DNA from 2 places in the Peribacillus sp. NJ4 genome. Region 2 is predicted to be linked to the other one. Evidence: riboswitches for the same ligand, from Rfam matches in the RefSeq annotation. Region 2 holds a riboswitch; the other holds the start of a gene.

Region 1 (5,965 bases), on a different contig from region 2:
CAATACCTTATTGCTAAGGTTCGGTTTGACTAGATGGAAGGATGTGAATTATGCAATGGACTATGCGGACACGAAGGAATATATGCATACCTACTTGCTGGAAACGGAATACGGCGAAAGGGGAGGATTGCATGAAGTCGCCATCTTAAAGGACCTTTCCGATCGGAGGGTTGCCTTTTGCATGATCCATCATACGGTTGCCTGGTTAGAAAGAGGGGGTTCCATTGAAGAAATCCTATAGTCAATTCAACCTTTTATCGAACAAGCTGGTTTATGGGACAAAGGAAAAAAAGAGTTTTTTTGATTACTTCTTACCAAAATATCGATATCTGCAAATCGAGGTACCCTATTATGAATTTTTAAGGGGGGAGGTATTCGTCGAGGACATGAAGGATTTGTTTGAAGAGGCTCCGCAAAACCTAAGTTTGTATCACCTTATCGCCCTCTTATACTTTGATTTTTTGGAACAAGTGAAAAAAGGGGCCAAATATGAACAGATCTGTCCCTTTTTGATTTCTTCCAAGAAAAAATTCCTGGAACGGCCGATGATTGAAAAAAGGGTATTGAAGCAGGTGACGACCAACCTTTTCTCTTTCGAGCAAAGGGAAGAGGAAATCGAGGTGACCTCAGAAGAAAAACGAGCAGAGATCACCCTTCGAATAAAGGAGTCGGAGATTTACCGGGGTGAGGTATTCCTGCATGACATTTCCCCATACTTGATGGATGAAGAGTTGAAGGTCGAGGATTTACTGGTGATTTTGTTCATGGACTTTCTGAAAAGGATTAAAGAAAAGGGAAACTCAAGCCAAGCCATGAAGGCCATTTTATTGAACTTTGAGGATTATTTTTAATAAGCGGTCAAAAAAAGGTCCTTAAAAGGATAGTTGTGAAACTAGCCTTTTAAGGATCTTTTGCCCGGTGTGATAATTCCGATGGAAAATAGAAAAAGGAGCCAGACAAGCACTTTACAAAATAATAATAATCCTCAAGGTACTCAGTATAATAGAAAAAAGGTAAAGGAGTTGGTTTCTTATGGAGAAGCAATTGCCTGAAACGCTACTGGAACCTGAAGTGATCGCTGAAATGTACTTAAAAAAGCCCTTGCCGATTACAGGAAAGTCCAAATTGAAAAACAAATCGATGACTCATTGAAAAACCGAAATAAGGTAGAGTTTTTCCGATTAACAAATGAATTAAAACGTACAACATTAAATGCAAACAAACAGAACTTAATAAAAAATATAACTCCTAACTTAATTCTTTATTTAACAAGATAAAAGGAATTCAATAAAGGAAATAAAAGTAGAATAATGGATCAGGTAATGCTGCTTAATTTCTTTCTGATTCATTTTTTTATTTAAGTGGTCTTAGATATGCTACGGGGACCTTAATAAATACCACTCTATAGACATAAAAGAGTCTCCTTCAAGTAGATTAAATGCTTCCATCTATAAGAATAAATAAGAAAAGTCAAATTCAGGGTTCTTTTTTATGAATAGCTTAAAAAAGCTATCAAAAGAAGAAATCTATTTTTGTAATGTACCATAAACCTCGTTAGAATATACGCCTATATTTTAATTTGCCTACAGTGCTTTGAATTATTTATAACTTAAGGAAGATTTTTTTTGGGTGTCCTATTGCTGAAACTTCCGGGGGATTTTTGGGACCTACTGGGCTAGCGTCGGGATGCTCTATCCGTTGTACAAATTGTTGGAAAACCTGGTGAATTAAAGGTCAGGCTATATAATTAATGTTGGTTCAGTTGACGTAATAATATCTTTAACTTTATTATCTCTAGCTATCTCTAACTATTTCTACTAGCTTTTAACCCTGAGTCGTGCATCGATTAGAAAGCAGAGCAGTGCACTTCTTTCGGAGTTGCACTGCTTTTTAAAATTTCTCCAGTTTATATGATTATTAATTAGAAAATCTGTATTAAAGACTCGCTATATGAATCATTTATTTATTTATTTAACAAAATTGCTTCTACGTTACTAGGGTGTAGAGCTATTTGTAGTGCTCTTTTTTCTTCATAGTTTAAAGGGACCAATGGTAAGCGGACACCTCCCACATTTAAACCCCGCATATTTAATGCTGATTTTACCGGTGCTGGGCTTGGTGCAGCAAATAATGCTTTCATAATTGGAAGAAGGTTACGATGTGTAGTAGCGGCACCATGGACATCACCATTTTTAAAGCTATTGATCATTTCTTGCATTTCATTACCAATTATGTGTGAAGAAACCGAAACAATGCCTGTTCCACCGATGGCTAAAACCGGTAATGTTAACCCATCGTCGCCGCTGTACAATGTAAAATCACTAGTTGTTTTGCTTATGATTTGTGCCATGGCATCTAAGTCACCACTTGCTTCTTTTACTGCCACAATATTGTTAATTTTTGAGAGACTAACAATCGTCTCTACTGACATGTTTACAACACTCCGTCCTGGGATATTATAAAGCATTACCGGTAATGATGTTGATTGGGCAATAGCATTAAAGTGTTGAAATAATCCTTCTTGAGACGGCTTGTTATAGTAGGGGGTAACGAGCATTATTCCGTCAACGCCTGCTGCCTCTGCTTGCCGTGTTAAGCTGATAGAAGCTTTCGTGTTATTTGAGCCAGTTCCAGCTATGACTGGAACTCTTCCATTAACAACTTCTACAACAATTTTGAATAAATCTACTTTCTCCTCTGCAGTTAATGTAGGAGACTCTCCAGTTGTACCAGCTATAACTAATCCATCAGAACCATTAGCAATTAAATAATTTACTAAAGTTCTCGTAGCATTAAAATCAACCTCATTATTATGATCAAACGGGGTAACCATTGCGGTTAAAACTTGGCCAAAATTCATAACTTCACACCCTTTTGTATAATTTTTTAAAAAAATTCAGAGGTGGTTAGGGCCATTCAGGAATAAACGCAAAAAAGCAACAACGAGGATTCGCTGCTGCAGTAGAAACAATATTTATCAAAAAAATGTTTCCGCGCGTAAGATAGCCCTCCATATAGTTTCCTATATGACAGTCCTGTATTTATTCAATAGCAGAACCAGCTTCAAGAACATGAGATTCTTTCCGCTTCGGCAAATTCCCCTTTCCACAATAGTCATAGGATCTCATTCTCCTCAAAATGTGTACTAATGGTCTTTGCTCCTCTATCCTCACTTCAAAAAGTATGAAGTAAGAAAATATTTAATTGACTGTAATATAACAAGTAATCCTTTCTATTGCAAGGTCAATTTTGAAGTTTTTTTTAAGAATACATGGATAACGATGGAAAAGGCTACAGTATTGGGGTGGATTCATCTTTTTTAGTTATTATGTAGACTCAATATAATAGTTTTATAAAACAAATTGTATGAAAAGTTTCACCCTTTTAGGGCAGGGTGTTAATTCTAATTTATAGTTAATATGTGGAACATAAAAACATACAAAAAAGGCAGCTTTACATTAGAGTAAAACTGACCGAAGTTTTAAATAGAGTTCGTTTGTATTATTGCTCCCATTGAAATAACTTTTCATTTAGCATGGGATCCCAAGGTAATATAGTTTACTTGTTTTTTAAATCCATTTGCTCATTTAATGCTGAATGGGCAACCTTTAAGCTTCTTTGGATATGCTCACCCATTTTTTCTTCGGTTTTTAAAGGATTTCGATTTTTAAGAGCGAAATAAATTTGGATGTGATCGTCGACCAGATCAGGAAAGCTATCGGTATGTTCCTTAAGGATACAGTTCCGAATATAGAGTACTTTTGTTTTAATTACTTCAAATAATTTAATAAGCTGCTTATTAAGAGATGCACATGCAATGATATCATGAAATTGTTGATTTAAGAGTGTGAGCTTTTTCTTGTCATTTTTATTCAGGGCTTCCTTGGATTCATGAATAATATGTTCTAATTCGTTTAATTGTTCCTCTGTGATATTAGTTGCCGCTAGCTTTGCTGATAGTGATTCAAGACTTTTCCGGCATTCATAGATATCTAAAATATCTTGAGTAGTAGGGTTATAAACCAATAAGACATTACCATCTTGGACCAGCATATCATCTTTTGTAAGCATTCGAAACGCTTCGCGAACTGTCCCCCTACTTACCCCAATGAATTCTGCCACCTTGGTTTCGACTAGTCGTTCACCGGGCTGGTATTTTCCCTCCAAAATCATTTCTTTAACAATAGTATAAACCTGGCTATGAAGCGGTTCAGTTTTCTTAATTTCCCTCACAACAATCCCCCTAGGATATGAAAATAACTTTAACTTATACTTTGATTCATTAATTAATGTATTTGAAAAATTTACTGGATAAAGTTTTTATGTATTTTAGAGGGCTCCCGAATTTTCCCTTGTCTACTTGTAAACTTCTTAATTGAATGCTTCACGGTAAAAGGCTTTTGCATTAACGATTCGCATAAATATTTGCTTACAATTAGTTTACTATACTTCATGTGTAAATCAAAAGCTAGAACAGTATAACTATGATATACACATTCACACCATGTCAATATCTAAGGTGAAGGAATTAAATAAGATGAATTAATAATAAAGTAAATAAAAAAATAAAAAAATAAAAAAATAAAAAAATAAAAAGTCAGAAAATTTAATGTTAACCGTTGACAGTCTACAATAATGAGGTTAGAATTTAGAAATGAAATCGCTTACTTAATGAAAGATTTAATCATAAGAACGTATGTATCGAAATTCACAAGAAATATAGATTTACATAAATAAAAATATTTAATTCAGGGGATGTTTGATATGGCAAAGAAAGCACTTGAGGGATTAAGAGTTCTAGAAATGGGACAATTGATAGCTGGGCCTTCCGCATCTAGACTATTAGGGGAATTTGGAGCAGAGGTAATTAAGGTCGAAACTCCTGAGACAGGCGACCCGATCCGAACATGGAGAGTAGTCGAGAATGGAACCAGCCTTTGGTGGTATATTCAATCCCGAAATAAAAAATCAATCACGATTAACCTGCGTGATCCTGAAGGCCAGCAATTGATTCGTTTACTTGTAAAAGAAGTTGATATTTTAATAGAAAATTTCCGACCTGGAACTATGGAAAAGTGGGGGTTGGGTTATGAAGAGTTAAAGGCAATCAATCCGCGTCTAATTATGATTCGGGTATCAGGCTATGGACAGGATGGACCATATCGTGATAAGCCTGGATTTGGTTCAATCGGTGAAGCACTAGGTGGGCTACGTTACATAACTGGTTATCCTGATCGTCCCCCTACACGTGTAGGGATAAGCATTGGTGATTCATTATCTGCACTATACTCGGTCATTGGAGCATTGATGGCCATCCATCACCGAGATGTGAACGGAAGTGGAGAAGGACAAGTGATCGATGTTGCCTTGTATGAATCTGTATTTAGCATGATGGAAAGTACCCTTCCAGAATTTGACCGTGCCGGAGTCATTCGTGAAAGAACGGGAAGTACGCTTCCGGGAATTACTCCATCCAACACGTATTTATGTAGTGATGGAAAATATGTGGTTATTGGAGCTAACGGTGATGCTATATTCAAACGCCTTATGCTTGCAATGAAGCGCAGTGATATAGCGGAGGATACTCGTTTTGAAAACAACTCGAAACGCTCTGAACATGCGGATTTCTTAGATGCATTAATTGAAGAATGGACCAGGAGTATGCCTTTCGATAAAGTCATGAATCATTTAGATGACGCAAAGGTTCCAGCCGGTGCGATTTATTCCATTGAGGACATTGTGAACGATCCGCATTACCAAGCTCGTCAAATGATTCAAGAAGTTAATGTAGATGAAATAGGGACATTAAAAATGCCCGGAATCGTGCCTAAAATGAGTGAAACTCCTGGTAATATCGAATGGGCAGGCCCGAAATTAGGTCAGCACACGAATGAAGTGTTATCGGAGAAAATCGGTATATCGGAAGAACAAATCAGAAGCCTGAAGGAAAGAGGAATTATCTAAA
Region 2 (5,965 bases):
ATTCACAAATGGGAGTCCTTGGATTAAGGTTAATCCCAATTTTCCCGAGATCAATGCGGAAAAAGCCTACAATGATCCGAATTCCATTTTTCATTTTTATAAAAGGCTTATCCAAATACGCAAGGATCATGAAATCGTCGTTTATGGCCGTTTTGAACTGCTCTGTCCAGATGATGAACGAATATTTGCCTATACGAGAACGTTGGAAGAAGAAAAGCTGCTAGTGCTATGCAACTTTAAAGAGGAGCCGGCCTCCTATTCTTTGCCTGAAGAGCTGCATGCATATTCTGCTACAAGGCTGATCGGTAATTATGATCAGGAAGAAGAAGGAATCTCCACCAAACCTCTGCGTCCATATGAATGTCGTGTTTATCATTTGAAATGAAAAAAGGACCTGTTCTTCCCCGTTTAGAGAAGAGCAGGTCCTTTTACGTATTATTTGGATTTAAGGTCACATTCCTCAAGGGGAATGATTTTCGTTTTATGCTTAATTTTATAGCTGAACCATAGGACGAAAAATAGAATCAAGCCAATGTAGGAAACGAACATTGAATTCCAATCGATCCCATTGCTGCTGAAGGCTTGATAGCCTTGTCCAATGATAATGATGATACAAAGGACAAGTGCGAATATAGGTCCGAATGGGAAGCCTTTGGCCCGGTATGGTAAAGCATTCATATCAAGGCCTTGAGCTACGTAGGCTTTGCGGAACCGATAATGGGCAATCGCAATCCCGACCCAGGTGACGAATCCGGCCATGCCTGAAGCATTCAATAACCAGATATAAACAACACCATCTCCGAAAAATGAAGCTAAGAATGCAACGCAGCCAACTAAGGAAGTCACGATAAGTGCATTCACTGGTACTCCTCTTTTATCTAACTTGCCAAGGAATTTCGGTGCTTTCCCATCACGTGCCAAGTCCCATAGCATACGGGTTGAAGCGTACATGCCAGAGTTACCGGCAGAGAGTACGGATGATAAAATGATCGCGTTCATGATGGATGCGGCAAATGCAAGGCCCGCACGTTCAAATACAAGCGTGAATGGACTTACGGCAACATCTTCACTCAATAAACGTGAATCCGTAAACGGTATGATCATTCCAATTACAAAAATTGCAAGGATATAGAATAAGATGATGCGCCAGAAAACGGATCTGATCGCTTTAGGGATATTTTTTTCCGGATCCTCACTTTCACCAGCCGTCACTCCAAGCAATTCCGTTCCTTGGAAAGAAAAGCCAGCTGCCATGAATACGCCTAGAATCGTGAAGAACCCCCCGTTAAAGGGACCTTCGCCCATTGTGAAATTGGAAAAACCAATTGGGTCTTTCCCACCCATGATTCCGAGGATGATCAAAACACCAGTGATCAAGAATATGACGACCGTCACGACTTTGATCATGGCAAACCAGAATTCCGTTTCCCCAAAACCTTTAACGGACATGTAATTGATAAGAAACATTGTGATTAACGCAATGGCACTCCAGATAAAGGAAGGACTATCCGGGAACCAGAACTTCATAATTAAGACAACGGCTGCTAATTCAGCGGCAATGGTGATTGCCCAGTTATACCAGTAGTTCCATCCAATCGCAAAACCGAAAGACGGATCGACGAATTTGGATGCATAGACACGGAACGAACCGGCCACTGGCATGAACGCTGCCATTTCTGCAAGACTTGTCATTAAGTAATAAACCATGATGCCGATGATCGCGTATGCCACCAAGGCACCGCCGGGTCCGGCTGAATGAATGGCACCGCCACTTGCTAAAAATAAACCTGTTCCAATCGTTCCACCTAATGAAATCATCATCAAGTGCCGCGCTTTCAGGCTCCTTTTCAATTCAGTAGGGCTTGATGCTTGTTGTGAATTTGCCAATTGATGTTACACTCCTTTTTATTGGAAGGGAACGAAAAATAAAAAAACAGCAGTCGAAAAAGATCGACGGCTGTTTATAATAAACCCGTTTATCCTTCCGAAGATAGCTCCCCACGCTTTTAGAAAAAACGTGACAGTGATGTTCCTGTTCGAAAACACCGCCAGCCAAGGTATACATGGAATATACCCAAACTTCGGCAACTTATCCTTTCAAACGGAGTCTTTAATTTTCCAGAATCTCGTCCGTTTTACTTTTATAAGCTGCAGCCTCTAACTCATCGGTAAATGAGGAAGTATTCAATTTTCTTAAATCGTTGCGCCATCTTGTAATTGACGACGGACGATTATACTCATGAAATTCATGCAATAGCTAATAGATTGCTAGTAATTGAGTAAACTTTACTATATCAAAATTATAAAATAATCTCATGGATATCGCAATGATTATTTTATGTGGTTATTTTTTCCTAGTTCAAGAAAGTCTGGAAGATTTGATGATACAAAAGTAAAGCTATTCTTAGCGTTATTAAACGCTCCTTCTTTTTATAAGGGCGTATTCCAGTTTTACATGTTTGACCACTTCGGGATTCTCGAATAGATCAACTGCCATTTTCCCAATCCATTCCAGCGGTAAGGAAATGGTCGTGATTTCGAGCATTTCACTCAGGCTATCATTATTGAAGCCGATAATGGCCACATCTTCAGGTACCCTCAAGCCAGATTTCTTAGCTGTTAGAATGAAGCCTGCCGCCGTGTCATCATTAGTGATGATGATGGCCTCAGGTTTATTCACCATCGAATTCCAATCCTGAAACAATTGTTCACCGTCTTTGATGTGATAACTGCCTTCAAACAGCCAATCTTTATTGTTTATAAGTTGATGATTACTCATGATATCGTTAAAAGCCTTTGTACGGAGAGAACTGTTTCTGCTCTTTTTACGGCCAAGACTGTATCCAATTTTCTGATAACCTTTAGCAATCACGTATTCAAGCGCACAAGAGAAAGCTGCATAATGATCAACGCTGATGGATGAAAATTCAGCCTGGGCTGTATCTTCACATAAGATAATCGGTCCATATTTTTGATACTCCAAGAGGATTTTCATTTCCGAAATTCTTGAACAAACGATAATGCCATCGAGTTGCTTCATTTGCAGCATATTCAAAGCCTGGATTTCTTTCTCTCTTTCGTAATGGGTCTGAAAGATGACTAGATGACAGCCGATTGCATTCGCCTGTTTAGAAATTCCGTTAACGATTGCCCCGTAATATGGGTGATTGGTGAAGGGGATGATGATGCCGATAAGATTTGTTTTGCCTTTAGAAAGATGGATGGCGTTGATGTTTCTCGAATAATTCAAACGGTCAATGGCTTGTAAAACGCTCGCTCTTTTTTCAGGGCTTACATAAGGATGATCATTCAATACACGGGACACTGTTGAGACAGATACACCAGCACTTTGAGCAATTTCTTTAATATTTGTCATGGAATCACCGTATTTTCTTTTTTTATATTGTACAGTATGAAACCCATTTCATAGCAAGAGAACACAGTGGGGCTGCTGAAGATTTCTTCAAATAAGGTCTTGTTCTGGTATGGGTTTCATCCTTTAAGATTGGTTTAAGTCTTAGAGGAGGAGGAGATCATGATGGTCCAAACTTTAATTACCCTGTTTATACTTTGCGGAATCGAATTGGGATTGGCGTACCTGGCAATTTCATTGAAGTCGGAAAAATGAGTGGCAGCGCACATGGAATGCCGGATGCCAGTCGGGAATTACGCGATTTACTCTGAATTCCACGGCATTAGGCGTGAAATTCGCCATTTTCCTAGTGAATAATAAGGAATTACTCGTGAATACTGCATTTACTCGTGAATTTTGACACTTTACTCGTGAAATACGCGCATTTACTCGTGAATTTTGACACTTTACTCGTGAAATCCATGCATTTACTCGTGAATTTTGACACTTTACTCGTGAAATCCATGCATTTACTCGTGAATTTCACGTTTTCCCGCCATAAACAATCGAAATAGACCCTCTAGTTTATTTTCACCATTAAAACTCCACAATATAAATATAACTTCATCGTTTACGTTTCATGTTACGGAAGGAAGAACTTTTCTTCATATAAATGACTGACTGTCCGGAAGGTCCACGTGATATTCCGGACAGTTTTTTGCTGTTTGTAAAGTCATTCGCTGAACTCAGATCCCGAAGTTATTTTTGGGTATTTATAATAAAATGATTTATCTGCTTTATGAAAAATAGTTGCACTTTTTCCGTATACTTGTGTATAGTATAAAATAAGTTGTGTAGAGGAAACTTTTTAGCATTTGCGACAATGTAAAAAAATTTATGCTTAATTTTGCACATGGCAAACATTTTTAGAAAGATGAAAAAGGGAGGGAATATGGATGGGTTTTCTAAAATCTATTGGGGGCGTGCTTGCTGCATTGCTGATTTTAACGGGGTGCGGCAATGACGCGGCCGAAAGTGATAAAGGTAATAGCAAGTTGAATGTCGTTGCAACAACGGGAATGATTGGGGACTTGGTTGAGAATATCGGCGGTAAACATGTAGAGGTCACAAGTTTAATGGGACCGGGAGTCGACCCCCATCTATATAAAGCAACACAGGGTGATGTGAAGACACTGGATTCGGCTGATATGATTTTTTATAACGGTGTGCATCTTGAGGGGAAAATGACGGATATATTTGAAATGATGAGCAAGGATAAACCGACGATTGCCGTAACGGAGGATTTCAAGGAGGACCAACTTCGAAAAGTTAGTGCGACGGAACATGATCCCCACGTATGGTTTGATGTAAAGCTTTGGATAGTAGCGGCGGAAGCAGTTAAGAAAGAGTTGATTGCCACCGATCCGGACCATGAATCAAGTTATCGTAAAAATTATGAAGAGTACGTACTGCAGTTGGAGGAACTTGATAAATATGTTCAAGATGAAATAAATGAAATACCAGAAGATCAACGGGTGCTCGTTACAGCACATGATGCTTTTGGATACTTCGGCCAGTCATATGGTCTGGACGTAAGAGGGCTTCAAGGGATCAATACATTATCGGAATATGGATCAAAAGATGTGACCGATATGCGGAATTATCTTGTAGAGAACAAAATAAAAGCGATTTTCATTGAGTCTAGCGTGCCAAGGAAGGCTATCGAGGCTGTGATTCAAGGTGCCGAGAAGCAGGGCCACAAAGTGGAAATTGGCGGTGAATTATTCTCGGATGCAATGGGTGAAAGAGGGACGGAAGAAGGAACGTATATCGGAATGGTCCGTCATAATACCGACACCATCGTCCGTGCTTTGAAATAAGGGGGAGAAAAAATGTATCAATCAGCTTTAAAGGTCGAGAATTTAACGATTGCTTATCATAAGAAACCGGTTGTTGAAGATGTCTCATTTGAGGTGCCTGAAGGGAATTTAATTGGTATCATTGGCCCCAATGGAGCAGGGAAATCCACCTTGATAAAGGGAATACTCGAATTGATTCCAAAAATATCGGGGGAAATCACAATAAAGGGATCTACTTATAAATCGATGAGGAAGAGTATCGGCTATGTACCGCAGCGGGAGTCAGTGGATTGGGATTTTCCGACCAACGCACTCGATGTCGTGATGATGGGCAGGTATGGTCATCTCGGATGGCTGAAGCGACCAGGGAAGGCCGAAAAGCAGAAGGGGATGGAGTGCCTTGATAAGGTGGGGATGGCTGAATACGCTAACCGCCAAATCAGCCAGCTATCAGGCGGGCAGCAGCAAAGGATATTCCTGGCCCGTGCATTGGCACAGGAAGCGGATATTTATTTTATGGATGAACCGTTCGTAGGGGTGGATGCCGCAACAGAGAAAGCAATCATACAATTGCTGATGGAATTGAAGGAAAAAGGCAAAACCGTTCTGGTTGTGCACCATGATCTTTCCACCGTGAAGGAATATTTCGACTGGACGATGTTATTGAATAAAAAGGTGATGAAAATAGGTCCGACAGAAGAAGTTTTCATTCCCGAATACTTACAGGCAACATATGGAGGCCGCCTAGCGATAC

The links. Region 2 has a riboswitch for lysine ahead of QUF94_RS02525 (amino acid permease). Riboswitches for the same ligand answer to the same signal wherever they lie in the genome.
Region 1: linked by a shared signal. The riboswitch ahead of dapA (4-hydroxy-tetrahydrodipicolinate synthase) and the one ahead of QUF94_RS02525 (amino acid permease) in region 2 are both predicted to bind lysine.

What each region holds. Positions count from the first base shown of each region.
Region 1 covers NZ_JAUCFQ010000002.1:1,223-7,187, forward strand. The annotation lists gene QUF94_RS25065 (hypothetical protein) at 1-241, shown strand, start outside; gene QUF94_RS25070 (hypothetical protein) at 225-851, shown strand; gene QUF94_RS25075 (IDEAL domain-containing protein) at 1,137-1,277, shown strand; gene dapA (4-hydroxy-tetrahydrodipicolinate synthase) at 1,964-2,860, opposite strand; lysine riboswitch at 2,996-3,174, opposite strand; gene QUF94_RS25085 (GntR family transcriptional regulator) at 3,559-4,233, opposite strand; gene QUF94_RS25090 (CaiB/BaiF CoA transferase family protein) at 4,765-5,964, shown strand.
Region 2 covers NZ_JAUCFQ010000001.1:520,561-526,525, forward strand. The annotation lists gene QUF94_RS02520 (glycoside hydrolase family 13 protein) at 1-385, shown strand, start outside; gene QUF94_RS02525 (amino acid permease) at 436-1,887, opposite strand; lysine riboswitch at 1,984-2,168, opposite strand; gene QUF94_RS02530 (LacI family DNA-binding transcriptional regulator) at 2,414-3,376, opposite strand; gene QUF94_RS02535 (hypothetical protein) at 3,763-3,927, shown strand; gene QUF94_RS02540 (metal ABC transporter solute-binding protein, Zn/Mn family) at 4,309-5,232, shown strand; gene QUF94_RS02545 (metal ABC transporter ATP-binding protein) at 5,245-5,965, shown strand, end outside.